3 regions of the Castellaniella defragrans 65Phen genome follow, and region 2 is predicted to be linked to each of the others. Evidence: predicted binding sites of a transcription regulator. Region 2 holds the regulator's gene; each other region holds the start of a gene.
The links. The regulator HrcA, encoded in region 2, represses chaperone genes, less so after heat shock. The targets are predictions, from matches to a motif close to TTAGCACTCNNNNNNNNNGAGTGCTAA.

Region 1 (9,367 bases), 1.7 Mb from region 2:
TCCTGCAGCTGGTCCTCGGCGCCCAGCGCCGAGAAATACGCGATCTGCGGCTTGAAGCCACAGACGTAGGGCGCGGTGGCCTCGACGATGCGCAGGCAGAATTCGGTGATCGCGTCCGGCCGGCCTTCCAGTTCCTTGGGAAAGCGCCGCGGGTCCGGATCCAGGCCCACCATCAGCAGGGAATCCTGGGCGGCCCAGGCGCGGTTCAGCTTGTCGATGAAGGTCATGGGGTCGGCCTCTGTCTCGTATGGGTATGGGTTCGGGGGAGTGCGGTGCGCTCGCGGTCGCGCGCCGCGTGCGTCTTCATGGGCTCAGGAGCTCAGGACGGCCACCAGCGCGGCGCCAGCACCGCCGCCCAGGCGGCGGCCGCCAGCAGCAGCGTCAGCAGCACCGCCGCGCTGCCGATGTCCTTGGCGCGTCCCAGCAGGGGATGATAGTCGGTGCCGATCGCGTCGGCCAGCGTCTCGATCGCGGAATTGAGCAGTTCCACCGCCAGCACCAGCACCGGCGCGCCCGCCAGCAGCAGCCGTTCGACGGCGCTGTCGCCCAGCCACAGGCCCAGCGGGATCAGGATCGCGGCCAGCACCGTTTCCTGGCGGAAGGCGGCCTCGTGGCGCCACGCCGCGCCCAGCCCCTGCAGCGAATAGCCGAAGGCGCGCGCGATGCGCAGCAGTCCGCCGGTGCTCTTGTAAGGGGAGGGCTGGGTCATGGGGCGACGGGTCCGGATGGTGCGGGCATTGTAATGGATGGGTGTCGGGAAGCGGTCGCTTCCATCCGCATGTCGATGTGGATGCTGCCGTAGGGGCAGCGCAGCCCGGCCGATAAAAAATCCCCGCCGCGGCGAACCGTGACGGGGATGATGCAGAACACGAGATAGCCCCTGCGGACTATCTCGTGCCTGCCGAATCCGGGCAGCGTGCAAGCTGCAAGGAGGGGCCGGGGTCCGGCCGGCGCCGGAGCGCCGGCTGGAGACGGACGGGAGCTTAGAAGCCGCCCATGCCGCCCATGCCACCCATGCCGCCCATGTCGGGCATGGCCGGCGCGGCCTTGTCTTCCACGATCTCGGCCACGGCGGCTTCGGTGGTCAGCAGCAGGCTGGCGACCGAGGCGGCGTTCTGCAGCGCGGTGCGGGTGACCTTGGTCGGGTCGATCACGCCCTGCTCGACCAGGTCGCCGTATTCGCCGGTGGCGGCGTTGTAGCCGTAGTTGCCTTCGCCCTTCTCGACCGCGTTGACGATCACGCTGGCTTCGTCGCCGGCGTTGCTGACGATGGTGCGCAGCGGGGATTCGATGGCGCGCAGGACCAGCTTGATGCCGGCGTCCTGGTCGGCGTTGTCGCCCTTGACCTTGGCCACGGCGGCCTTGGCGCGGATCAGCGCGACGCCGCCGCCCGGGACGATGCCTTCCTCGACGGCGGCACGCGTGGCGTGCAGCGCGTCTTCGACACGGGCCTTCTTTTCCTTCATTTCGACTTCGGTGGCCGCGCCCACGCGGATCACCGCGACGCCGCCGGCCAGCTTGGCGACGCGTTCCTGCAGCTTTTCACGGTCGTAGTCGGACGTGGCTTCCTCGATCTGGGCGCGGATCTGCTTGACGCGCGCTTCGATGTTGGCGGCCTGGCCGGCGCCGTCGATGATGGTGGTGTTTTCCTTGGCCACTTCGATGCGCTTGGCCTGGCCCAGCAGCTCCAGGGTCGCCTTTTCCAGCGACAGGCCGGTTTCCTCGGAGATCACCGTGCCGCCCGTCAGGATGGCGATGTCTTCCAGCATGGCCTTGCGGCGGTCGCCGAAGCCCGGGGCCTTGACGGCGGTGGTCTTCAGGATGCCGCGGATGTTGTTCACCACCAGGGTGGCCAGGGCTTCGCCCTCGACGTCCTCGGCCACGATCAGCAGCGGACGGCTGGACTTGGCGACTTGTTCCAGCACCGGCAGCAGGTCGCGGATGTTGCTGATCTTCTTGTCGAAGATCAGGACGAACGGATCGTCCAGCACGGCGACTTGCTTGTCGGGGTTGTTGATGAAGTAGGGCGACAGGTAGCCGCGGTCGAACTGCATGCCTTCGACGACGTCGAGTTCGTTTTCCAGGGACTTGCCGTCCTCGACGGTGATGACGCCTTCCTTGCCGACCTTGTCCATCGCGTTGGCGATGATTTCACCGACGGAGGTGTCGCTGTTGGCCGAGATCGAGCCGACCTGGGCGATGGCCTTGCTGGTGGTGCAGGGCTTGGACAGGGCGTGCAGCTCGTTGACGGCGGCGATCACGGCCTTGTCGATGCCGCGCTTCAGGTCCATGGGGCTGATGCCGGCGGCCACGTACTTCAGGCCTTCCTCGACGATGGCCTGGGCCAGCACGGTGGCGGTGGTGGTGCCGTCGCCGGCGTTGTCGGAGGTCTTGGAAGCGACTTCCTTGACCAGCTGGGCGCCGATGTTCTCGAACTTGTCCTTCAGTTCGATTTCCTTGGCGACGGAGACGCCGTCCTTGGTGACGGTGGGGGCGCCGAAGGAGCGGTCCAGCACCACGTTGCGGCCCTTGGGGCCCATGGTGGTCTTGACGGCGTTGGCGAGGATGTTGACGCCGCGGACGATGCGGGTGCGGGCATCGTCACCGAAATAAACTTGCTTTGCAGCCATGTCGAAATTCCTTGGTATGAGGGGGGCTTACAGGATCACGGCGAGGACTTCTTCCTCGCGGATGACGAGCACTTCCTCGCCATCGACCTTGACGGACTGGCCGGCGTACTTGCCGAACAGGACCTTGTCGCCGACCTTCAGGTCGACCGGGATCACTTTGCCGTCGTCGGTCTTCTTGCCGGGACCGACGGCCAGGACTTCGCCCTGGTCGGGCTTTTCAGCCGCGCTGTCAGGGATGACGATACCCGAGGCGGTGGTGCGCTCGTTGTCCAGACGCTTGACGATCACGCGATCGTGCAAAGGACGCAGTGCCATGGAGGAACTCCTGTACGTAGAAAGTGTGAATGGGTGCTGGGGCGGAGGATTGTTAGCACTCAACCCCGTCGAGTGCTAATTATAAGGACGATTCTCCGCGTTTCAAGAGGGGAGCCGGGCTTGTTACAAGTAAGGGGGCGCCGATGAGACCTTCGAGGGGTCCGGCGGCCTGCCGGCCACGGGACTGAAGGCGCTGAGGCGTGCGCGAGGCCGATGCTGGACTGCAGGCGGGCGCCCGAGGCGGCCGCCCGGCGCCGAGGCCATGGATCGCGCGGGCGGCGCTTCAGGAGGGAAGGCTGCCCGCCCCCGATGGCGCCCACCGGCTGAAATTCGATCCCATCCGGATGAAATGCCGCTCGATGAAATGCCAGGAAACATAGCCGAGCAATGCCGCAATCGCCACCGATGCGAGCTGGTTGAAGCTGATCCCCTGTTCGGGAAAATATTGCGCCATCACCTGCTGGACCGGCCAGCCCCATAAATACATCCCGTAAGAGATGTCGATGGCCGGCTTGAATTTCAGCAGGGCCTTCCGGCTGGAAAAAAACAGGATGGAGTAAAAAACGGCGAGATAGAAGAAATAAAAATTGTACGACGACTTCATGAATAGAAAGTACAGGGCCCATGCGCCAATGGTCCCCTGGAAATGCACTTGGATCCTGTCCTTGAACAGGGTGAAAAGCGACCCCGCGGCGAAACAGGGTGCGAGCATGGTGATCTCGGTGTTCTGCGGCAGCCAGGTGAAGAGCAGTGTGTTTCCGGTGGCCGAATCCACCAGGATGACGAGAAACAGCCCGATCGACAGAGGGCGGGATCGGGTCGAGCCCAGCAGGAATGCCGCAAGCAGTGCGACATAGGCATAGATCTCGTACGGGATCGACCACAACGATCCATTGACGGAGCTGAGCGCATTGTCCTGGAACACCCCCGGAAGATCATATTGCATGTCCATGATCAGTCCGTGCAGGAAGTATTCGTAGATGGCGGGATTTGAAAAATACTCGTGGGGTGGATGGGCCGAAAGGAGCGGCCCGAACACGAAAGCCATGGCTGCCAGCACGACCGCCAGCGCGGGCCAGATCCTGAAAAACCGCGACATCAGGAATTGGCAGGCGTCCTTTTTCTCGACCAGGCTGTTGGTCACGACCAGGCCGCTCAGAAAGAAGAATGTCTTGATCGCAAGCGAGCCCGAGTAATCGAAAACCAGCAGCCTTTTCAAGAAATCCAGCTTCCCTTCGGTGGGAAGCACGGCGTAGGCGTGGCCATATATCACCATGGCCGCGGCAATCAGCCGGAAGATATCCAGATTGTTGTTTTCTTTGCGGAGAACGTTGGACAGGAGCATGGATCGAAAATCCGAGGTTCCGGTTGCGCCAAAAAATCAAGACAGATCTTCGACGGTGGTTTCGAGCGGGAAATTGAAGGGGCGATGCGGGGATCGAAGCGCGCGGCGGAGGGCGTGGACGGAAAGCCGTGCGTTGGTGCAGCACGCTCCCGGGCATTGGCACGGGTATCGCGGGGCCTGCAGGGAACACTGAGGCTCATCGACTTCAATCCTGTACATGCTCCATGGTGGACCCCGCCTTGCATGTTCAGTATGTATGGAACTGCACCAAGCGTTTTCTCGGAGGCGGACAGGAAAGATCCGGATCCACGGACATTGGCGCATCACTGGTGTTCAAGGCCGGCCCAATCGGCTGCTTCGCCATCCTTCCGCCGGCCCATTCGAGGGCAGGGCACGATGGCGCGCATGCGTCGCTTGAGTTGCAAATGGTGGCATATATTGCCTCTTGTACGTGTCAGCAAGCCACTGCATGCATTTTCTTGAAATCGCCGCACCGGGCGATCCTGAACTCCTGCGCCCGCCCGGGCGTTCCAGGTCCAGCCTGATGCCGTCGGCTCACCGCTCCGCCAGGCAGGCGTGCACTCCCCGTGCGATGGCGCGGGCCAGGCGCGCGACCGTCTCCGGCTCGCCGAGGCGGGCTTCTTCCGCCGGATTGACGATCACCCCCGCCTCGACCAGAACGGCGGGCATGGGCGCGGTGCGCAGCACCGCCAGGCCGTCGTAGCGGTGGATGCCCAGGCGGCGGTCGACGAACGGATGGTTTTCGCCTTCGACCGGCTCGGCGTGATAGTTCGAGGGCCGTTCGCCCGCCGCCCGCAGCCGCTCGCCGATGCGCCGGGCGCAGCGCAGGCTGCGCGCGGGATGGGGATTGCGCCGCGACACGAAAATCGAATAGCCCGCGAACTCGCCCTGGCGGCCGGCCTGGAGATACCGCGCCAGGATCGAGTCGTGGTGGATCGAGACGAGGACGTCGGCATCCGGCGCAGCCGCCGCGCGCTGGTCCGGGGGGATGTCCGCGCCGATGCCTTCGACCCGCGTCGTCCGCTCGCCCAGCGCCGCCAGCGCGCGGGCGAGGGCGGCGGCCAGATCCCGGTTGTACAGGTACTCGGGGCGGCCGCTGGCGCCCGCCGCGCCCGGATGTTCCGGCCCGTGGCCCGCGTCCACCAGGACGTGCGCGGCGCGCGCGGGGGCGGCGCCGCCCGGGGCCAGCAGGCCGAGGGTCAGCAAAACGGAAGCCAGCAGGACCGGAGCCGGCAAAACGCGGGCCGGCAGACCGGGGGCCCGGAAGGGAAGCAGGGCGCGCGCCAGGCGCCTGCGGGCAGAGCATGTCGGTGACACGGCAACGGTCCTCCGGGAAACGGGGCGCGGCGCGGCCGCCGCGCTGCGGTCCGGCGCGGCCGCCTCCGCGGCCCGGCGCGCCGTCTGCCCCCAGCATACGACCCCGCAGCGGACAGGGATATGGGGAAATCCGGCACCCCTTCTGGGCGATGATGCGGGTTTCGGCCGCGGGCCGGTGTCCCGGCCGGGGCGCCGCGCTTCCGGCCCGTGCAATCCAGAGAGGTTTCGAGATGAGCGATGACGATTTCCAGGCCGGCACGATCCGGCGGCTGGAACAGGGGTTCGAGGGCCGGCTGGAGCGGCGCTACGGCCACGATCCGGCGGCCGTCTGGGCCATGCTGACGCAGCCTCCGCATCTGGCCCAGTGGCTGGCGCCCGGCACCATCGAGCTGCGGCAGGGCGGGGCCGTGCGCATCGATTTCGCCGACAGCGGCATCGTGATCGACAGCACCGTCACGGCGCTGGAACCGCAGCGCGTGCTGGAATATTCCTGGAGCAGCGGCTCGCAGCCCGCACGGCCCATCCGCTGGGAACTGGCCGAGGAGGCGGACGGCACGCGGCTGACGCTGATCGTGCGCCTGCCCGGCGACGAGGACGCCGCCAAGGCCTGCGCGGGATTCGACGGCCACCTGGCCATGCTGGCCGCGGCCCTGGAGAACGTGCCGGTGCGCTTTCCCCTGGACCTGTACCTGCGGGCGCGCAAGCATTACCAGACGCTGCTGGATGCCTGAGCGCACGAACCGCACCGCATGAGCCGCGTCGTGCCTCCTCCTACGAGGCGATCGCCAGCTGCCGCCGCGGCGCGGGCCGGGCCGGCGCCGGCGCGCCATCCTCCGTGTCCCGCCGGAACACCCCGGCCGCGCTGGCCAGGTTCAGGGTCTGGCCGTCCAGGGTCTGCACGGCCGTGAACGACTCCTCGGCCATGGCGGCGTTGCCCCGGGTCAGGTCGCCGAGCTGGACGAAGGTTTCGCGGATGCGCGCCAGGCCGTCGGCCTGCTCCCGCCCCGCCTGATGGATGTGGTCGATCAGCGCGCCCACCTGGCGGTTCTGTTCCAGGATGTGGCCCATTGCTTCGGTGGCCTCGCGCGTGCGGGCCACGCCGCCCTGGGCGATCTGCACGGTTTCGTGGATCAGGCCGCCGATTTCCTTGGCGGCGCTGGCCGAGCGCTGGGCCAGCGCGCGCACTTCCCCGGCCACCACGGCAAAGCCGCGGCCCTGTTCGCCGGCGCGCGCGGCCTCGACCGCGGCATTGAGCGCCAGGATGTTGGTCTGGAAGGCGATGCTGTCGATCACCCCCACGATCTCGCCGATCTTCTGGCTGGCCGCGTCCATGTGCTCGATCTGGTGCGCGGCCTGTTCCACGGTGCTGGCCGCGTGGACGGCCGAATTGCCCGAGTCCTTGGCCAGGGCGACGGCCTGCCGGGCGCGGTCGGCGTTGCTGTCGATCAGGTCCGCGAGCTGCTCCATGGCGTTGGCCGTCTCGGCCAGCCGATTGGCCGCCTGTTCGGTTTCGGTGCTCAGGTGCTGGCTGCCCTGGGCGATCTCGCCGGAGGCGTGGCGCAGGCCGCCGAGCTGGGCGTGCACGTCGTCGATGAAGGAGCGCAGGTTCAGGCTGGATTGCGTGATGGCTTTCTGGATCGAGGCGATCTCGTCCAGGCGGGGCAGGCGCCAGTCGTCCACGGGCTGGCCCGTGGCGGCCTGGACGGCCTGGCGCTGGATGGCGCGCAGCGGCCGCACCAGCCGGTGGTCCAGGAGCAGGCCGGCCAGCAGCACCAGCGCGGCGCCGCCGCCCGCGGCGCCCAGCCACGCCGTGCCGCGCAGTCCGGCCAGCCAGGCGAGGCCGGCCCAGAGCGGAATCAGGCTGCCCAGGATCAGCACCAGCCGCTGGCGCAGCGACAGCGTGCGCAGCCCGTTGCGCCAGCGCCGCCAGCCCGTGTCCAGCAGCAGGCCGCGATGGAAGCGCGCGACGGGCCGGCCAGCCTGGAAGGAGGCGTAGACGTGCTCGGCCGCGGCGATTTCCGCGCGGCTGGGCTTGGTGCGCACCGACAGGTAGCCGCTGAGCGTGCCCTGGTGGTAGACGGGTGCGACGTTGGCGCGCACCCAGTAGTGGTCGCCGTCCTTGCGCCGGTTTTTCACCAGGGCCGTCCACGAGCGGCCCTCCTTCAGGGTGTCCCACAGATCCTGGTAAGCCTCGGGGGGGACGTCGGGGTGGCGCACGATGTTGTGGGCCTTGCCCAGCAGCTCGTTGTAGTCGAAGCCGCTCACACGCACGAACGCCGCGTTGGCATACGTGATGCGGCCCTTGAGGTCGGTGGCGGACAGCAGCGTCTCACCCTCTGGAAAATCGTATTCCTGTTGCGTGACGGGCAGGTTCTTGCGCATGGTGATCCCCAGGATCGTTAAGGTATAAAATATCTTTCGTATCAATGACTTACGACAAATATTCCAACGAACGAGCATCATACCCGGGGTGCATATTTTTTTTTCATGTTTCATGATGCGAAATCGGCATAAAACAACACGCCTCCATTACGTTTCAGCACGCAGAACCCTCGCTTGATAGTCATCGACAATCGGCTCTATTTAAACAATCAATTTTACTTATCATTAGGGCTCGCCTACACTGGTTTCCGTCGCCCTCGTGGCCCTTTCACTGAACCTCTGAACAAGGAGTTTTCATGTCCCTGATCAACACCACCATCAAGCCCTTCAAAGCCACCGCCTACCACAATGGCAAGTTCGTCGAGGTCAGCGACCAGACCGTCGCCGGCAAGTGGTCCGTGTTCGTGTTCTACCCGGCCGACTTCACCTTCGTGTGCCCGACCGAGCTCGAAGACCTGGCCGACCACTACGCCGAATTCCAGAAGCTGGGCGTGGAAGTCTATTCCGTGTCCACCGACACCCATTTCGCCCACAAGGCCTGGCACGACACCTCCGACGCCATCAAGAAGGTCAACTACCCGATGATCGGCGACCCCACCCACCTGCTGGCGCGCAACTTCGACGTGCTGATCGAAGAAGAAGGCGTGGCCCTGCGCGGCACCTTCGTGGTGAACCCGGCCGGCGAAATCAAGGTCCTGGAAATCCATGACAACGGCATCGGCCGCGACGCGTCCGAACTGCTGCGCAAGGTCAAGGCCGCCCAGTACGTCGCCAGCCACCCGGGCGAAGTCTGCCCGGCCAAGTGGGAAGAAGGCGCCAAGACGCTGACCCCCTCGCTGGACCTGGTCGGCAAGATCTGATCCTTTCCATCACCGGATCGGCGCGCGCCATCGGGATGCGCGCCCCGTGATGCCTCGGCGGTCCGCCCGCGGGCCGCCGATTTTTCTCCTCCGCGCTTTCTGAGCGGGCGATACCATGTGGGTGTCGTCCGGGGGACGCTTTTTTCCAAAAAGGTACGAATATGCTGGATGCAAACCTCAAAGGGCAATTGGGAACCTACCTCGAGCGGGTGACGCTGCCCGTCGAATTGCGCGCGTCGCTGGACGATGGCGCCCAGTCGCAGGAACTGCGGGCCTTTCTGGAAGACATCGCCAGCCTGTCCGACAAGATCACCGTGACGGACGACGCCCCCGGGGCGCGCGTGCCGTCGTTCGCAATCGCCCGCGCCGGCACCGACGTGGCCGTGCGCTTCGCCGGCATCCCGCTGGGCCATGAATTCACCTCGCTGGTGCTGGCCCTGCTGCAGGTCGGCGGCCATCCGCCCAAGCTGGACGAGGCCGTGGCCGAGCAGGTCCGC
Region 2 (9,367 bases):
GGTCATCCACAACGTCGAGGACGTGCAGCTGCACGAGCTGACCGGCGCCAAGCCCCACGTGACCTACCGCCAGGGCGACGAGATCGTGCGCATCGACTGCGACTTCATCATCGGCGCCGACGGTTTCCACGGCGTGAGCCGCAAGTCCATCCCCAAGACCGTGCTCAAGGAATACGAGAAGGTCTATCCCTTCGGCTGGCTGGGCGTGCTGTCGCGCACGCCGCCGGTGTCGCCCGAACTCATCTACGCCAAGCACGAGCGCGGCTTCGCACTGTGCTCGCTGCGTTCCCAGGTGCTGAGCCGCTACTACATCCAGGTGCCGCTGAGCGAGACGGTGGAGGACTGGTCCGACGAGGCCTTCTGGGAAGAGCTGAAGCGGCGCCTGCCCGAGGCAGTGGCCACGCGCCTGGTCACCGGCCCGTCGATCGAGAAGTCCATCGCGCCGCTGCGCTCCTTCGTGGCCGAACCCATGCGCTACGGCCACCTGTTCCTGGCCGGCGACGCCGCCCACATCGTGCCGCCCACCGGCGCGCGCGGGCTCAACAGCGCCGCCTCGGACATCTACTACCTCTACCACGCCATGACGGCCCATTATCTGCAGGGCGACAGCAGCGGGCTGGACAACTACTCGGCCAAGGCCCTGGCGCGGGTGTGGAAGGCGCAGCGCTTCTCGTGGTGGATGACGATGCTGCTGCACACCTTCCCGGACAGCCCGGGCTACGACCAGAAGCTGCAGCAGACCGACCTGGACTACCTGTTCTCGTCCGAGAAGGCGCTGGGCTCGCTGGCCGAGAACTACGTCGGCCTGCCGTTCTGAGCTTAGGGTTCCCGGTGCCGGTTTCCCGGCTCCGGGTTCCTCGTTCCGGATCAGAAAAACCCCGCACCCGGCGAAAGCCGGCGTGCGGGGTGCTTACGCATGCGGATGCACATGCCGGACCCGCGTCAGGAGAAGAAGTTCTTCACCTTGTCGGTCCAGGATTCGCTCTTGGGCGAATGGCGGTCGCCGCCGCTGTTCAGGGACGCCTCGAACTGGCGCAGCAGCGCTTTTTGTTCTTCGTTCAGGCGCACCGGGGTCTCCACCACGACGTGGCAGTACAGGTCGCCCGGATAGCTGGAGCGCACGCCCTTGATGCCCTTGCCGCGCAGGCGGAAGGTCTTGCCGGTCTGGGTGCCCTCGGGGATGGTGATTTCCCCGCGTCCCGACAGCGTCGGGACTTCCTGCACGCCGCCCAGCGCCGCCTTGGTGAAGGGGATGGTCAGCTCGCAGTGCAGGTCCTCGCCCTGGCGCTCGAAGATGCCGTGCGGCTTGATGCGGATTTCCACGTACAGGTCGCCCGGGGGCCGCCGTTCAGGCCCGGCTCGCCGTTGCCGGTGGAGCGGATGCGCATGCCGTCGTCGATCCCGGCCGGGATCTTGACCTGCAGGGTCTTGTTCTTGCGGATGCGGCCCACGCCGTCGCAATCGCCGCAGGGATCGGGGATTTCCTTGCCGGTGCCGTGGCAGGTCGGGCAGGTCTGCTGGACGCTGAAGAAGCCCTGCTGCATGCGCACGGCGCCGCTGCCGCCGCAGGTGTGGCAGGTGCGCGGCGAGGTGCCGGGCCGGGCGCCCGAGCCGTGGCAGGTCTCGCAGGGTTCCCAGCTGGGGATGCGGATCTCGGTGTCGAAGCCGTTGGCCGCCTGCTCCAGGCTGATTTCCAGGGAATATTTCAGGTCGGCGCCGCGATAGACCTGCGGTCCGCCGCCGCCCCGGCGGCCCGCGGCGCCACCGAAGATTTCGCCGAAGATGTCGCCGAAGGCGTCGGCGAAGCCGCCCGCGCCGCCGCCCATGCCCGCGCCGGCCGCCGCGTTCGGGTCCACGCCGGCGTGGCCGAAGCGGTCGTAGGCCGAGCGCTTTTCCGCGTCGGACAGCATCTCGTAGGCTTCCTTGGCCTCCTTGAACTTGTCCTCGGCTTCCTTGCTGTCCGGATTGCGGTCCGGGTGGTACTTCATGGCCAGCTTGCGGTAGGCCTTGCGGATGTCGTCATCCGAGGCGTTCTTGGCGACCCCAAGGACTTCGTAGAAATCTCGTTTTGCCATTGGTCGATTACTTTGCTTGATGCGCTGCTATTTGAAGGACACCTGCCCGGACCGGCAGAAACCGGGACCGGGCAGGTGCGGGCGGATCGCCGCGTTCTTCCGGCGACCGCCGGGGGGGCGGGCCGCAAGGGCGCGATGGCCGGCGGTCAGTCGCGCTTCACTTCCTTGAAGTCGGCATCGACCACGTCGTCTTCCGCCGCCGGCTTGGCGCCATCGGCCGCGGCCGCGCCCTCGGCCGCCTGCTTGGCCTGCATGTCGGCGTACATCTTCTCGCCGAGCTTCTGCGAAGCGGTGGCCAGGGCCTCGGTCTTGGCATCGATGGCGGCCTTGTCGTCGCCCTTGATGGCTTCTTCGAGGTCCTTGATGGCCGACTCGATGGCTTCCTTCTCGGCGGCTTCGAGCTTGTCGCCGTATTCCGTCAGGGACTTGCGCGTGGCGTGGACCAGGCCGTCGGCCTGGTTGCGCGCCTGCGCCAGTTCGGCGATGCGGTGGTCTTCCTCGGCGTTGGCCTCGGCGTCCTTCACCATGCGCTCGATCTCTTCCTCGGTCAGGCCGGAACTGGCCTTGATCGTGATCTTGTTTTCCTTGCCGGTGCCCTTGTCCTTGGCCGACACGTGCAGGATGCCGTTGGCGTCGATGTCGAAGGTGACCTCGATCTGCGGCAGGCCGCGCGGGGCCGGCGGGATGCCTTCCAGGTTGAACTCGCCCAGGGCCTTGTTGCCCGCGGCGACTTCGCGCTCGCCCTGGTAGACCTTGATGGTCACGGCCGGCTGGTTGTCGTCGGCCGTGGAGAACACCTGCGAGAAGCGCGTCGGGATGGTGGTGTTCTTCTTGATCATCTTGGTCATGACGCCGCCCAGGGTCTCGATCCCCAGCGACAGCGGCGTCACGTCCAGCAGCAGCACGTCCTTGCGGTCGCCCGACAGCACGGAGCCCTGGATGGCGGCGCCGGCGGCGACGGCCTCGTCGGGGTTCACGTCCTTGCGCGGCTCGCGGCCGAAGAATTCCTTGACCTTTTCCTGCACCTTGGGCATGCGGGTCATGCCGCCGACCAGGATCACGTCGTCGATGTCGGAGACCTTGACGCCGGCGTCCTTGATCGCCACGCGGCAGGGCTCGATCGTGCGCTCGATCAGTTCCTCGACCAGCGCTTCCAGCTTGGAGCGGGTGATCTTCAGGTTCAGGTGCTTGGGACCGGAGGCGTCGGCCGTGATGTACGGCAGGTTGATCTCGGTCTGCTGCGTGGAGGACAGCTCGATCTTGGCCTTTTCGGCGGCTTCCTTGAGACGCTGCAGGGCGAGCACGTCCCTGGACAGATCGACGCCGGATTCCTTCTTGAATTCGGCGATGATGTACTCGATGATGCGCTGGTCGAAGTCCTCGCCGCCCAGGAAGGTGTCGCCGTTGGTCGACAGCACCTCGAACTGCTTTTCGCCGTCCACGTCCGCGATCTCGATGATGGACACGTCGAAGGTCCCGCCGCCCAGGTCATAGACGGCGATCTTGCGGTCGCCGCGCTCGGACTTGTCCAGGCCGAAGGCCAGGGCCGCCGCGGTCGGCTCGTTGATGATGCGCTTGACTTCCAGGCCGGCGATGCGCCCCGCGTCCTTGGTCGCCTGGCGCTGGCTGTCGTTGAAGTAGGCCGGCACCGTGATCACGGCCTCGGTGACTTCCTCGCCCAGGTAGTCCTCGGCGGTCTTCTTCATCTTGCGCAGGATGTCGGCCGACACCTGCGGGGGGGCGAGCTTCTTGTCCTGCGCCTCGACCCAGGCGTCGCCGTTGTCGGCCTTGAGGATCCTGTAGGGCATCAGGTCGATGTCCTTCTGCACGGCCTTTTCGTCGAACTTGCGGCCGATCAGGCGCTTGACCGCGAAGATGGTGTTCTTGGGGTTGGTGACGGCCTGGCGCTTGGCGGGGGCGCCCACCAGGATTTCGCCGTCCTGCATGTAGGCGACGATGGACGGCGTGGTGCGCGCGCCCTCGGAATTCTCGATGATCTTGACCTTGGAGCCGTCCAGCACTGCGACGCAGCTGTTGGTCGTGCCCAGGTCGATGCCGATGATCTTGCTCATGTTGGATCCTGTCGATGTTTGAATGGCTGGGCGGGTTTCATGCCCGCCGATGAATCGAATATGGGGTTGTAAATCCCCGTTTCAAGGCCGGCTGCGGGGCTCAGGCGGGGCCTGCCGACACCATGACCAGCGCCGGGCGCAGCACGCGGTCGGCGATCAGGTAGCCCTTCTGCAGCGTCTGGGCGACGGCGCCCTGGGGGTGCTCGGAGGGCACGTTGGAGATCGCCTGGTGGCGGTGCGGATCGAAGGTGTCGCCCGGCGCCGGCGCGATCTCGCGCATCTGGTTGCGCTCGAAGGCGGCGTTCAGCTGCCGCAGGGTGGCCTCGACGCCCTGGCGCCAGTCCTCGGCGGTCTGGTTTTCCTGGGCCAGCGCGGCCTCCAGGCTGTCGCGCACGGGAATCAGGCTCTCGGCGAACGATTCCGTGCCGAACTTGCGGGCCTTGGACACCTCGTCCTGGGCGCGGCGGCGGACGTTCTCGACCTCCGCATGCGCGCGCAGCAGCTGGTCGTGGTAATCGGCGACCTGCTTCTGGGCCTCGTCGAGCAGCGCGGCGAGGTCCTCGCCCGGCTGCGCGGGGGCGGGTTCGGCGGCATCGGCCGGATGCTGGCCGGTGGACTGGGGTTCGGCGCTCGGCGCGGCTTGCGGGTCCAAGTCTTCCTGGGGAGCCGACATGGTGAAATCTCCAATGCTGAAAGGGGTAACAAAAGGATAGATGAGGGCGCGGGCGCGTTCTTCAAGCCCCGGCATGGCGATGGGCGGGCCGGCCCCCGGCGCGGCGCCGCGCACCGGACGCGGCGGACGCACCGGACGCGGCGGTCCGGGGCGGCGCGGGCGGCAGCGCGCGGGCGGGCCTCACGTCCAGCCGGCCAGGTTGTCGGCGATCAGCCCGGCGAAATCGCGCGCCCAGTCCGGCTCGGCGTTCAGGCAGGGAATGTAGCGGAAGGCCCGCCCGCCCGCCGCCAGGAAGGCCTCGCGGCAGCCCATGTCGATTTCTTCCAGGGTCTCCAGGCAGTCGGCCAGGAACCCCGGGCACATCAGGTCCACCGTGCCGACGCCTTCCCTGCCCCAGGCCTCCAGCGTGGGCTGGGTATAGGGCTGCAGCCAGGGCGCCGCCCCGAAGCGGCTCTGGAAGGTCACGTGCAGGCGCGCACCGTCGGCGCCCAGGCGTTCGCGCAGGGCCCGCGCGGTTGCCTGGCAGTCGCGGAAATAGGGGTCGCCCTGGCGCACCGACTGCTGGGGCAGGCCGTGGAAGCTGAGCAGCAGCCGGTCGGGCCTGCCGGCCCGGTCCCAGTGCGCGCGCACCGAGCGGTGCAGCGCGTCCACATAGGCGTCGGACGTGTGGAAACGGTCCAGGAAGCGCAGCGTGGGCTGGTGGCGCAGCCGCGCCAGGTGCGCGGCCACCGCGTCCACCGCCGTGGCCGTGGTGCTGGCGGCGTACTGCGGATACATCGGCACCGCCAGGATGCGGCCGCAACCGGCCGCGCGCAGGGCTTCCAGGGCGCCGGCCAGGGCCGGCCGGCCGTAGCGCATGCCCAGTTCGACCCGCACGTCCAGGCCGCGGCCGCGCAGGGCCGCCGCCACCGCGTCGGCCAGGTCCCGGCTGTGCACCAGCAGGGGCGAGCCCCGTTCGAGCCAGATCTGGGCGTATTTCGGCGCGATGGCGGCCGGCCGGCGCGTCAGCACGAACAGGCGCAGGATGATCTGCCACAGCGCGGCGGGCAGTTCCACCACCCGGGGGTCGGACAGGAACTCGCCCAGGTAGCGGCGCACCGCCGCCGGGGTCGGCGCGTCGGGCGTGCCCAGGTTGATCAGCAGCACGCCCAGCGGCCCGCGGCCGGGGCCGGGCGCGTCCGGGTCGAGCGCCCGGGGATCGGGCGCTTCGGGGAGGAAACGGCTCATGGTCGGAAAACAGGAAGAGGCGGCATCAGGAGGCCGCCTGGCCGAGGGCGTTGGACAGCATGCGGGCGGTGATGTCGACGATGGGGATGACGCGGTCGTAGGCCATGCGGCTGGGGCCGATGACGCCCAGCGTGCCGATCACCTGGCCGTCGACCCCGTAGGGGGCGGTGATGACCGACACGTCCTCGAGCGGCACCAGGCGGGAATCGCCGCCGATGTAGATCTGCACGCCCTGCGCGCGGCTGGAGACGTCCAGCAGGTGCAGCAGATCGGTCTTCTGCTCGAACAGCTGGAACAGGCGGCGCAGGCGGTCCATGTCGGCGGTCATTTCGGACACGCCCAGCAGCTTGCCCTCGCCGGAGATCACCACGGCCTCGTCGTCCGTGTCCGGCGAATCCAGGCCGGCGTCCACGGCCTGCTGCATCAGGCGGGAGATGTCGGTGCGCAGCGAGGCGAGCTCGTCGGCCAGGGCCTGGCGGACCGCGTGGAAGGACTTGCCGGAGAACTGCCGGTTGAAGAAATTGGAGGCTTCCAGCAGTTCGGCCTCGGAGTATTCGCGCGAGACGAACAGGATGCGGTTCTGCACGTCGCCGTTGGGCGTGACGATGATGAGCAGCACGCGGCGGTCCGACAGGCGGATGAATTCGATGTGGCGGAAGACCTGGGTGCGCTTGGGCGTGAGCACCACGCCGGCGAACTGGGACAGGTTCGACAGCAGCGTGGCGGCGGCGGTCACGGCGCGGCCGGGTTCGGCCGCCGGCAGGCAGTCCTCGATCCGCAGGTCGGGGCTGAGCTCGTAGGGCCGGGCGGTCAGCAGGCTGTCGACGAACATGCGGTAGCCGCGCGGCGTGGGCACGCGCCCCGCCGAGGTGTGCGGGCTGTGGATCAGCCCCAGGTCTTCGAGGTCGGCCATGACGTTGCGGATCGTGGCCGGAGAGAGATCAAAGACCTTCGACAGCGTGCGCGACCCCACGGGCTGGCCGTCCGCGATGTAGCGTTCGACCAGCGCCTTCAGCAACGTCTTGGCTCGATCATCCATGTCCATTTCATCCAGCATGCGGGATGGAAACGGCCCGCCCGCATCGGCAGCCGCGCCCTCCTCCCCTATAATCGGATACGCCTATTATTCCATTAAATTCCGGGAGGCCCCCCGCCCATGCACTTCAAGACCGTCGCCCTGATCGGGCGCCACCAGGACAGCGGCATGGACGCGCCCCTGCGCCGGCTGGGCCGGGTCCTGTCCTCGGCGGGCTGCGACGTCCTGATCGAGGCCGACACGGGCCGCAACACCGGCGTGGCCGATTTCCCCCTGGCATCCTACGAAGACATCGGCGCGCGCGCCGACCTGGCCATCATCATGGGCGGCGACGGCACCATGCTGGCGGCCGCGCGCCAGCTGGCCACCTCGGGCGTGGCCATGATCGGCATCAACCACGGCCGCCTGGGCTTCATCACCGACATCCCCCTGGGCAGCGCCGACGAAGCCATCACCCGCGTCCTGAACGGCGCCTTCGTCCAGGACGAGCGCATCCTCCTCGAAGGCCGCGTGATGCGCGGCGGCGAGACCATCTTCTCCGGCCTGGCGCTGAACGACGTGATCATCAACCGCGCCGGGCGCGGCGGCATGATCGAACTGCGCGTCGAATGCAACGGCGCCTTCATGCACAGCCAGCGCGCCGACGGCCTGATCATCGCCACGCCCACGGGCTCGACGGCCTACGCCCTGTCGGCCGGCGGGCCGATCCTGCACCCCCAGGTCAACGCCCTGGTGCTGGTGCCCGTCGCCCCGCAGACCCTGTCGAACCGGCCCATCACCCTGCCCGACGACAGCGTGCTGAACATCACCATCAGCGCCCTGGGCCGGGTGGAATCCGGCGCCAGCGTGCACTTCGACATGCAGGCCCTGTCCAACTGCCAGGAAGGCGACCGCATCGACGTGCGCCGCAGCCCCCACCGCGTCCGTTTCCTGCACCCCCAGGGTTACAGCTATTTCTCCACCCTGCGCAGCAAGCTGAACTGGAACCGCATGCTGCATCCCTGGGACGAACCCGACCAATAGACCCGACGGCCACAGCCACCCCTCGCCATGCTGCGCGCGCTGCACATCCGCGACTTCGTCATCGTCGACCAGGCCGACATCGCCTTCGAGGCCGGCTTCACCGTGTTTTCCGGCGAGACCGGGGCCGGCAAGTCGATCCTGATCGACGCCCTGGCGCTGGCCCTGGGCGGCCGGGGCGACGCCGCGCTGATCCGCCAAGGCGCCCCGCGCGCCGACATCAGCGCCGTCTTCGACGCGCCCGAGGCCGCCGCCGGCTGGCTGGCCGAGCAGGCCCTGGAAGGGCCGGAACTCATCCTGCGCCGCGTCATCGACGCCCAGGGCCGCAGCAAGGCCTGGATCAACGGCGTGCCGGCCACCCTGGGCCAGCTGCGCGACCTGGGCGCCCTGCTGGTGGACATCCACGGCCAGCACGCCCACCAGAGCCTGCTGCAGCCCGCCAGCCAGCGCGAGCTGCTGGACACCCAGGGCGGGCACGCCGAGCAGGCGCGCGCCGTGCAGCAGGCCTGGACCGACTGGCGCCAGGCGCAGGCGGCGCTGGACGCCGCCCGCAGCGACGCGGCCGGCCAGGCGGCCCGGCTGGAGCGCCTGGCCGCGGACGTGGCCTGGCTGGACGAACTGGCGCCCGAGCCGGGCGAGTGGCCGGAACTCTGCGCCCGCCAATCCCGCCTCGCGCACGCCCAGGCCCTGCTGGCCGGCGCCGGCCAGGCCGTCGAGGCGCTGGACGGCGAATCGGGCTCGGCGGCCCAGGCCCTGCACGCCGCGATCCATTCGCTGCAGTCCCTGGTGCGCCACGACCCCTCTCTGGAAGAACACTGTCAGGCGCTGGAATCGGCGCGCATCCTGTGCGCGGAAACCGTGTCCGGCCTGAACGCCTACGCCGACCGCCTGGAGCCCGATCCCGACGCCCTGGCGCAGGCCGACGCCCGCATGGGCCGCATGTTCGAGGCCGCCCGGCGCTTCCACGTCGAGCCCGACGCCCTGGCCGAACACCATGAAACGCTGCGCGCCCAGCTGCGCCAGGCCGAGGCCGGCCAGGACCTGGAGGCGCTGGAACGCGCCTGCCGCCAGGCCGAATCGCACTACATGGAACTGGCCCGCGCGCTGGGCGCCGCGCGGCGCGCCACGGCCGTCCAGCTCGCCGCGCAGGTCACGGCCGCCATGCAGACCCTGTCCATGGACGGCGGCGCCTTCGACGTCGCCCTGGCGGACTGCAAGCCTTCCGCGCACGGCCTGGAAACCGTCGAATTCCTCGTCGCTGGCC
Region 3 (9,367 bases), 960 kb from region 2:
TGAATTCCTGGCACGGCAAGGCCTGGATGGGCCTGCAGTACGGCCTGTTCCGCAGCGGGCCGCTGTCCATGGCGCCCTCGCAGCTGGGGGCCTTCGCGCGCTCGGATCCGTCGCGCCCGCGCCCCAATCTGGAATACCACGTCCAGCCCCTGTCGCTGGACAAGTTCGGCGATCCGCTGCACGACTTCCCGGCCCTGACGGCCTCGGTCTGCAACCTGCAGCCCGGCAGCCGGGGCTACGTGCGCATCGTCTCGCCCAATGCCGCCGACGCGCCGGACATCCTCTGCAACTACCTGCAGACCCCGGAGGACCGCGCCGTGGCGGCCGACGCCCTGCGCCTGACGCGGCGCATCATGGCCCAGCCGGCGATGGCGCGCTACCAGCCCCGCGAATACCTGCCGGGCGACGCCGTCCAGAGCCAGGAAGCGCTGGAGGCCGCCGCGGGCGACATCGGCACCACCATCTTCCATCCGGTGGGCACATGTAAAATGGGCGTCGATCCGTTGGCCGTGGTGGATCCGGAGCTGCGTGTCCGGGGGCTGGAAAGCCTGCGGGTGATCGACGCGTCCATCATGCCGGTCATCACCTCGGGCAACACCAACTCGCCGACGATCATGATTGCCGAAAAGGGCGCGCGCCTGATCCTGGGCGACGCCTGAATCCCTCTTCAGCCTCTCACACAGGACCCGGACATGGTCAGTCACACCGAGGTCGTGGCAAGCATTCTGTTTGCCATCGCCATCATCCACACGTTCTCCGTACCCGTCTTCGCCCGGCTGGCCAACAAGAGCGGGCCGCACGCCGGGCTGTGGCACCTGCTGTCCGAGGTCGAGGCGGTGTTCGGCGTCTGGGCCTGTGCGCTGTTCGTGTGGATGGGGCTGACCCTGGGGGTGCAGGGCGCGGTCGAATACCTCGACACGCGCAATTTCACCGAGCCGGCCTTCGTCTTCGTGATCATGGTGGTGGCGGCCAGCCGGCCGATCATCGAACTGGTCCGCCTGCTGGTCGACGCGGTGTCGCGCCTGCTGCCGGTGGCCGGCGAACTGTCGCGCTTCTTCGTCATCATGACCCTGGTGCCGCTGGCCGGCTCGCTGATCACGGAGCCGGCCGCCATGACCCTGGCCGCCCTGCTGCTGCGCCAGGCCTATTTCCGCCGGCCCGGCCAGGACGGCTTCAAGTACCTGACCGTCGGCGTGCTGTTCGTCAACGTGTCCATCGGCGGGGTGCTGACGGCCTACGCCGCGCCGCCGGTGCTGATGGTGGCCCATACCTTCGGCTGGGACACGGCCTTCATGGCGACCCATTTCGGCTGGCGCGCGGCGCTCGCCGTGCTGATCAACGGCCTGGTTCTGACGCTGATCTGCCGGCCCTTCCTGCTCAACGGCAGCATCGGCGTCCAGGACGACGAGGACGAGCGCCGGCCGCCGGTGTCCCCGGTGGTGATGGCCGTGCACGTGCTGTTCCTGCTGGGCGTCGTCCTGGCCTCGCACCACATGCAGATCTTCATGGCCCTGCTGGTGCTGTTCATCGGCTACGCCCACGCCTACAAGCGGCACCAGTCGCCGCTGCTGCTGCGCGAGGGCCTGATGGTCGGCTTCTTCCTCGCCGGCTTGGTGGTGCTGGGCGGCCTGCAGCAGTGGTGGCTGCAGGACCTGCTGGGCGGCCTGTCGCCCTACGTCCTGTACCTGGGGGCCACGGCCCTGACGGCGGTCACCGACAACGCCGCCCTGACCTATCTGGGCTCGCTGGTCGAGGGCACCGGCGATCTGTGGCGCTACATGCTGGTGGCCGGCGCCGTGACGGGCGGCGGCCTGACCGTGATCGCCAACGCGCCCAACCCGGCCGGCTTCTCCATCCTGAAAGGCTGCTTCGGCGACGGCTCGATTTCGCCGCTGAAGCTGCTGGGGGCGGCCGCCGTGCCCACGCTGGTCGCGGCCGCGATGTTCATGCTGCCCAATTCGTTCGGCTGACGCGTGCGGACACGGCCGCGCAAGGCCCGTTCCGCCGCCGAGCCGCCCCGGGGCGAAACGCGCCCCCCGCGGGGGGCCTTGCGCTAAAAGGATTAAAATCCAGGCCGTCGATCATTTCGGAATCATCGCTGTGCCTATCTACGCCTATCGTTGCAGCCGCTGCGGCCATGAGCAGGACGTGCTGCGGAAAATCTCCGATCCCCCGCTGAAGACCTGTCCGGCCTGCGGCGAGGACGCCTACGAAAAACAGGTGACCGCGGCCGGCTTCCGCCTCAAGGGCACCGGCTGGTACGCCACCGATTTCCGCGGCGGCGGCAAACCCGCGCCCAAATCCGCCGATGCGGCGGGCGGCGCCGCGCCGGCAGCGGCCGCGGCCCCCGCCTCCGGCGGCACCCCGCCCGCCTCGACGTCGGGCTGATTCCGGGAATCCATGCGCTTTCTCAAACGCTACTTCATCACCGGCCTGCTGATCTGGCTGCCGCTGGTGGCCACGGTCTGGGTGCTGACCATCCTGATCGGCACCCTCATGTCCCTGGTGCCTTCGTTCCTCTCGCCCGAGGCCCTGTTCGGGGTGGCGATCCCGGGGTTCGAGCTGGTCCTGGTCCTGGCCGTGATCCTGCTCACGGGGCTGTTCTGCGCCAATTTCATCGGCCGCGCCATCCTGTCGCGCTGGGAATCCCTGCTGGGGCGCATCCCCCTGGTGCGCTCCATTTATAATTCGGTCAAGCAGGTCAGCGACACCGTGTTCGCGCCCAACGGCCAGGCCTTCCACGAGGCCGTGCTGGTGCAGTATCCGCGCCAGGGCGCCTGGACCATCGGCTTCCTGACCGGCACTCCCTGCACCGAGATCGCCGCGCTGCTGGACGGCGATTTCGTCAGCGTCTACGTGCCCACGACGCCCAATCCGACGTCGGGCTTCTTCCTGATGATGCCGCGCGCCGATGTCCAGGTGCTCGACATGTCGGTGGAAACGGCACTGAAATACATCGTGTCCATGGGGGTGGTGGCGCCGCCCGGCCTGCCGCCCCAGACACAGATGGACCTGCCGGCCGTGGAATCCCCCGACGGACAGGCCCATTGAAACTCGAACAATTCCTCTGACGGAGCCATTCTTGAACCGCACTTGCTACACCGGCGAGGTGTCCAAAGCCCACCTCGACCAGACCGTGACCCTGTTCGGCTGGGTGCATCGCCGCCGCGACCATGGCGGCGTGATCTTCATCGACCTGCGCGACCGCGCGGGCCTGGCCCAGGTGGTGGTGGACCCGGACAACGAGGCCGCGTTCGAGACCGCCGAACGGATCCGCAACGAATACTGCCTGCGGATCACCGGCCTGGTGCGCCTGCGCCCCGCCGGCACCACCAATCCCGACCTGCTCTCGGGCGAGGTCGAGATCCTCTGCCGCGAGATCGAGATCCTCAACGCCTCCGTCACGCCGCCGTTCCAGCTCGACGACGACAACCTGTCCGAGACCACGCGCCTGACGCACCGGGTGCTGGACCTGCGCCGCCCGCAGATGCAGCGCAACCTGATGCTGCGCTACCGCGTGTCCTTGGTGGCGCGCAACTACCTCGACGCGCTGGGCTTCATCGACATCGAGACCCCGATGCTCACGCGCAGCACGCCGGAAGGCGCGCGCGACTACCTGGTGCCCTCGCGCGTGAATCCGGGCGAATTCTTCGCGCTGCCCCAGTCGCCGCAACTGTTCAAGCAGATGCTGATGGTGTCCGGCTTCGACCGCTACTACCAGATCACCAAGTGCTTCCGCGACGAGGACCTGCGCGCCGACCGCCAGCCGGAATTCACCCAGATCGATTGCGAGACCTCCTTCCTCGACGAAGTCCAGATCCGCGAGATCTTCGAGGGCATGGTGCGCGAGATCTACCGCCAGGTGCTCGACGTGGCCCTGCCCGATCCCTTCCCCGTCATGGGCTGGGAAGAAGCCATGCGCCGCTTCGGCTCGGACAAGCCCGACCTGCGCGTGAAGCTGGAATTCACCGACGTGGCCGACCTGATGCGCGACGTGGGCTTCAAGGTCTTCGCCGGCCCGGCCAACGACCCGGCCTGCCGCGTGGTGGCCCTGCGCGTGCCCGGCGGCGCCAGCATGCCGCGCAGCGAGATCGACGCCTACACCCAGTTCGTCGGCATCTACGGCGCGCGCGGCCTGGCCTACATCAAGGTCAACGACGCCGCCTCGATTCCCGACGGCCTGCAGTCGCCCATCGTCAAGAACATCCATGCGGACGCCCTGCGCGCCCTGATCGAGCGCACCGGCGCGCAGAGCGGCGACCTGATCTTCTTCGGCGCCGACCGCGCCAAGGTCGTCGCCGACGCCATCGGCGCCCTGCGCGTGAAGATCGGCCAGAGCGAGTTCGGCCGCGCCAACGGGCTGTTCGAGCCGGGCTGGAAGCCGCTGTGGGTGGTGGACTTCCCCATGTTCGAGTACGACGAGGGCGAAGGCCGCTACACCGCCGCGCACCACCCCTTCACCTGCCCCAAGCCGGGCCACGAGGACCTGCTGGAGACCGATCCGGGCAAGGCCCTGGCGCGCGCCTACGACATGGTCATGAACGGCTGGGAAGTCGGCGGCGGCTCCGAGCGCATCCACCGCGCCGACGTCCAGCGCAAGGTCTTCAAGGCCCTGAAGATCGACGAGGAAGAAGCCCGCCTGAAGTTCGGCTTCCTGCTCGACGCCCTGCAATATGGCGCGCCGCCGCACGGCGGCCTGGCCTTCGGCCTGGACCGTCTGGTGACGCTGATGGCGGGCGCGGAATCCATCCGCGACGTGATCGCCTTCCCCAAGACGCAGCGCGCCCAGTGCCTGCTGACGCAGGCGCCGTCGGCCGTGGACGAAAAGCAGCTGCGCGAGCTGCACATCCGCCTGCGCCAGACGGAAGCCAAGTAGGGCGGGGAGACCGGCCATGCCCGTGCTGCGGGTCGTCAGCTACAACATCCACAAGGGCCGCTCGGCCACGGGTGGGCGGGAATCGCTGGCCGACCTGCGGCTGGGCCTGTACGGCCTGCGGCCCGACCTGCTGTTCCTGCAGGAAGTGCAGGGCCGCAACCAGGTGCGCGGCAGCCTGGACGCGCAGCACGAGTCCCTGGCGGCGGCCCTGCACATGCAGGCCGCCTACGGCTGCAACGCCGTGCGCCACGCCACCGACCACGGCAACGCGCTGCTGTCGCGCTATCCCATCCTGTACTACGAGAACCAGGACGTCTCCGACCACCGCCTGGAGCAGCGCGGCCTGCTGCACGGCGTGGTGCGGGTCGGCGACGTGCCGGTGCATTGCCTGGTGGTGCACCTCGGGCTGCTGGCGGGCGGGCGCTCGCGCCAGATTCAGGCGCTGGCCGATCGCATCCAGCGCCTGGTGCCCGCGCACGAGCCGCTGCTGATCGCCGGCGACTTCAACGACTGGACCAACCGCCTGGCGCCGCTGTTCGTCGAGCAGCTCGGCCTGGTCGAGGTCTTCGCCGCCGCGCCGCAGGGATCGGACGAGATCTACCGCCTGCGCCGCACCGTCTCGCGCCTGCGCGAGCGCCTGGCCTGGCTGCCGGGCCAGGGGCTGCGCCAGGTGCCCGAGCTGTCCATGAACGGCAATGCGCGCCTGACCCCGCCGCCACGGACCTTCCCGTCCGTGTTCCCCTGGCTGCGGCTGGACCGCATCTACCAGCGCGGCTTCGCCGTGCGCCGCGCGCGGGTGCTGCACGGCTCGCCCTGGAAGAAATTGTCGGACCACGCGCCGCTGGTGGCGGACCTGGAGCTGCCCTGAGGGGAGTGGCGGACTGCGATCGGCGGGACATCGGGATCCGGCCAGGATCCGGCGAACCGGGGGAACTTTCCCGCCGGGGGACGGCCAAAGATTCCTGACCTTGAAATTCGTTACCTTGAAATTAGCACTCTTCTCCGGGGAGTGCTAACATGAATTCCTCCAGCACGAGGACCTTGTCACCATGACCCTCTCTTCGTCCGCCCTGTCGCTCGCGCCGTCCCAGCTCTCGCTGGCGATCTCCAATCCCGGCGCGCTCGGCACCATCGATGCCTACATCAACGCCGTCAACCGGCTGCCGATGCTGTCCGCCGACCAGGAAGCCGACCTGGGCCGCCGCCTGCGCGACCACAACGACCTGGACGCCGCGCGCGACCTGGTCCTGTCGCACCTGCGTCTGGTGGTCTCCATCGCCCGGCAGTACCTGGGCTACGGCCTGGCGCACGCGGATCTGATCCAGGAAGGCAACATCGGCCTGATGAAGGCCGTGCGCCGCTTCGATCCCGACCGCGGAGTGCGCCTGGTGTCCTTCGCCGTGCACTGGATCCGCGCCGAGATCCACGAATACGTGGTGCGCAACTGGCGCCTGGTCAAGATCGCCACCACCAAGGCGCAGCGCAAGCTGTTCTTCAACCTGCGCCGCATGCGGCCCGACGGCCGCAGCCTGGGGCCGGAGCAGGTCGCCGACATCGCGCGCGAGCTCGACGTGCGCCCCGAGGACGTCGCCGAAATGGAAGTCCGCCTCTCGGGCGGCGACTGCGCCCTGGACGCCCCGGCCGACGAGGAAGACCGCTACGCGCCGTCCGACTGGCTGGCCGACGAGGCCCAGCAGCCCGACCGGGTGCTGGCGCGCCGCGGCATGGACGCGCTGCAGGGCGAGGGCCTGGAACACGCCCTCTCGTCCCTGGACGCGCGCTCCCAGCACATCGTGCGCGCCCGCTGGCTGGCCGACGACGGCGGCGCCACGCTGCACGAGCTGGCCGACGAATACGGCATCTCCGCCGAACGGGTCCGCCAGATCGAATCGGCCGCCCTGAAGAAACTGCGCATCGCCCTGAGCGACCGCCAGGCGGACTTCGAGGCCGCCTGAGCCTTTTCCTCCGTCCGGGCCGTCCTTCCGGGCGGACATCCGTTTTCGCCCGGCGCGCGGAATCGGCCGTCCGCCGGGCACCATCCGGCGCGCTTTCCCCGCCCGGGCCCGAAACACTCTTTTGCATCTTCCCCGCCCCGGCCGTGAACTTTCCGCGCCGCGGGCGGACCAATCCTCCATGAACGCGCGCCGGCCACGCCGGCCCCACCGTTCTGTCGTCCGCTTCTGCTTCTCCTCTTCCCCTCCCTATCGAAGCGGATGTTCCCGGGATGCCGCCAGGCATCCCTTTTTTTATCGTCATTTCCAGGGAACCGGCCGCGCGGGCCTGTAACATACCCACTGGATGGTTTGAGCGCATTCCTTCATCATGAAAATCGGCCTGCTGGTATTCGGCCTGGCGGGGCTTCTGGCCCTGGTGTCCTTCATGCCCCCCCTGGCGGGCCGTCTGCGCCTGCCTTATTCCGTGCTGCTGGCCATCGTCGGCTTCATCCTGGGCGTCATCATCCACGTGCACGGCTGGGCGCCGGGCGTCGTGGCCGACTTCCTGGATACGCTGCAGCACTTCGAGATCTCCTCCGAGACCTTTCTGTTCGTCTTCCTGCCCGTGCTGCTGTTCGAGACGGCGCTGGCGACGAACCTGCGGCGGCTGCTGGACGACATCAGCCCCATCCTGGTGATGGCCATCGTGGCCGTCGTGGTCTGCACCGTGGCGGTCGGCTTCTCGCTGGCGGCGATTTCCACCTACGGGCTGGTGGTCTGCCTGATGCTGGGCGCCATCGTCGCCACCACCGATCCGGTGGCGGTCGTGGGCATCTTCCGCGAGGTCGGCGCGCCGCGCCGCCTCACCAACCTGGTCGAGGGCGAGGCGCTGTTCAACGACGCGGCCTCCATCGCCCTGTACTCGGTGCTGCTCAGCGTGCTGTTCGGCGGCACCGCGCCCGCCGTGACGGAGATCTTCCGCGGCTTCATGGTCAGCTTCCTGGGCGGCGGCCTGGCCGGCCTGGTCATGGGGCGGGCGGCCATCGAGCTGTTCCGCTGGCTGCGCGGCTGGCCCGCGGCCGAAGTCACCCTGACCGTGGCGCTGGCCTACCTGACCTTCTTCATCGCGGAGCACTACCTGGGGGTGTCGGGGGTGGTGGCCACCGTGATCGCCGGCCTGGTGGTGGGCTCCGGCGGCCGCACGCGCATGTCGCCCACCACCTTCGAGCAGCTCGAAGGCGCCTGGGCGCAGTTCGGCTTCTGGGCCAATTCCCTGATCTTCCTCTTCGCCGCCATGCTGATCCCGCGCATGATGGCGGAAATCACCTGGATGGAAGTCCTGCTGATCCTGGTCGTGTTCATCGTCACGCTGTGCGCGCGCGCGGTGATCATCTACGGCCTGCTGCCCCTGCTGGGGCGGCTGCGGCTCAGCACCGAGGTGAGCCCGTCCTACCGGGCCGTGATGCTGCTGGGCGGCCTGCGCGGGGCCGTGTCCCTGGCGCTGGCGCTGGCCGTCACCGAGCAGCCGGCCGTGCCCCACGAGGCGCGGCAGTTCATCGCCGTGGCCACGACCGGCTTCGTGCTCATGACCCTGTTCATCAACGGCCTGACGCTGCGGCCGCTGATCCACCGGCTGGGGCTGAACCAGCTCTCGCCCGTGGACCGGACCCTGCGCGACCAGGCCCAGGTGGTGGAACTCGAAGCCCTGCGCCTGAAGATCGACGACATCGCCCACAACGAGCACATCGGCAGCGAGGTGCTGGAGCGCCTGCACGCGGTGTTCGACGCCAGCCAGGCCAGCATGGACGCCACGCAGGTGCATCAGCTGTCGCGCGACCAGAAGGTCGCCGTCGGCATGGGCATGCTGGCGGGCCGCGAGGAAGAGATGTTCTTCGAGACCCTCAAGGCCCAGGTGGTGGACTGGCGCACGGCCGAATCGCTGCTGGCGCGCGCCGAGCGGCTGGGGGACGCGGTGCGCTCGGGCGGCCTGCGCGGCTTCGAGGCGGCGATCGACGGCGACCTGCGCTATTCGCATGGGCTGCGGCTGGCGCTGCGCCTGCACCACCTGACCGGCTGGCAGGGCTGGCTGGTGCGCGAGCTGGCCCAGCGGTTCACCAACCTGATGTGCAAGTGGTCCGTGGCGCGGCGCCTGATCCAGTTCGCCCGCACCGACGTGCAGCCGCTGCTGGGGGCGGAGGTCACGGAAATCATCGTGGCCGCCCACCAGCGCCGCCTGACGCTGCTGGAAGGCGCGCTGCAGGCCCTGGCGCTGCAGTACCCCAACTACGCCCAGTATCTCCAGGAAGCCTATCTCGCGCGCATGGCGCGCGCCATGGAGCGCATCCGCTACCGCGACATGCTGGCGCACAACCTCATCAGCGGGGAAACCTATTCCGACCTGATCCAGCAGGCGGATGCGCGCTGGGGGAAGCTGGAAAAGAGCGGCGTGCTGGACATCACCATGAGCGCGGCGGCGCTGGTGCAGCGGGTGTCGCTGTTCGAGGGCATGGACGAGCGCACCATGGCGGCCATCCGCCGCGTGCTCAAGCCCCGCCTG

Region 1: the regulator HrcA is predicted to act here: its motif matches at 2,998-3,024, upstream of BN940_RS16480 (co-chaperone GroES).
Region 3: the regulator HrcA is predicted to act here: its motif matches at 5,866-5,892, upstream of rpoH (RNA polymerase sigma factor RpoH).

Annotation. Positions count from the first base shown of each region.
Region 1 is NZ_HG916765.1:3,690,568-3,699,934, reverse strand. Features, by position in the region: gene pyrF (orotidine-5'-phosphate decarboxylase) at 1-227, opposite strand, end outside; gene BN940_RS16490 (diacylglycerol kinase) at 320-709, opposite strand; gene groL (chaperonin GroEL) at 984-2,630, opposite strand; gene BN940_RS16480 (co-chaperone GroES) at 2,658-2,945, opposite strand; gene BN940_RS16475 (acyltransferase family protein) at 3,229-4,290, opposite strand; gene BN940_RS16470 (N-acetylmuramoyl-L-alanine amidase family protein) at 4,846-5,598, opposite strand; gene BN940_RS19125 (SRPBCC family protein) at 5,859-6,359, shown strand; gene BN940_RS16460 (methyl-accepting chemotaxis protein) at 6,400-8,010, opposite strand; gene ahpC (alkyl hydroperoxide reductase subunit C) at 8,307-8,870, shown strand; gene ahpF (alkyl hydroperoxide reductase subunit F) at 9,032-9,367, shown strand, end outside.
Region 2 is NZ_HG916765.1:1,401,259-1,410,625, reverse strand. Features, by position in the region: gene pobA (4-hydroxybenzoate 3-monooxygenase) at 1-817, shown strand, start outside; partial or broken gene dnaJ (molecular chaperone DnaJ) at 943-2,075, opposite strand; gene dnaK (molecular chaperone DnaK) at 2,222-4,147, opposite strand; gene grpE (nucleotide exchange factor GrpE) at 4,248-4,820, opposite strand; gene hemH (ferrochelatase) at 5,001-6,047, opposite strand; gene hrcA (heat-inducible transcriptional repressor HrcA) at 6,073-7,086, opposite strand; gene BN940_RS06330 (NAD kinase) at 7,204-8,106, shown strand; gene recN (DNA repair protein RecN) at 8,134-9,367, shown strand, end outside.
Region 3 is NZ_HG916765.1:436,412-445,778, forward strand. Features, by position in the region: gene BN940_RS01895 (GMC family oxidoreductase) at 1-659, shown strand, start outside; gene BN940_RS01900 (putative Na+/H+ antiporter) at 693-1,970, shown strand; gene BN940_RS01905 (FmdB family zinc ribbon protein) at 2,101-2,388, shown strand; gene BN940_RS01910 (DUF502 domain-containing protein) at 2,401-3,051, shown strand; gene aspS (aspartate--tRNA ligase) at 3,083-4,876, shown strand; gene BN940_RS01920 (endonuclease/exonuclease/phosphatase family protein) at 4,893-5,744, shown strand; gene rpoH (RNA polymerase sigma factor RpoH) at 5,926-6,831, shown strand; gene BN940_RS01930 (cation:proton antiporter) at 7,199-9,367, shown strand, end outside.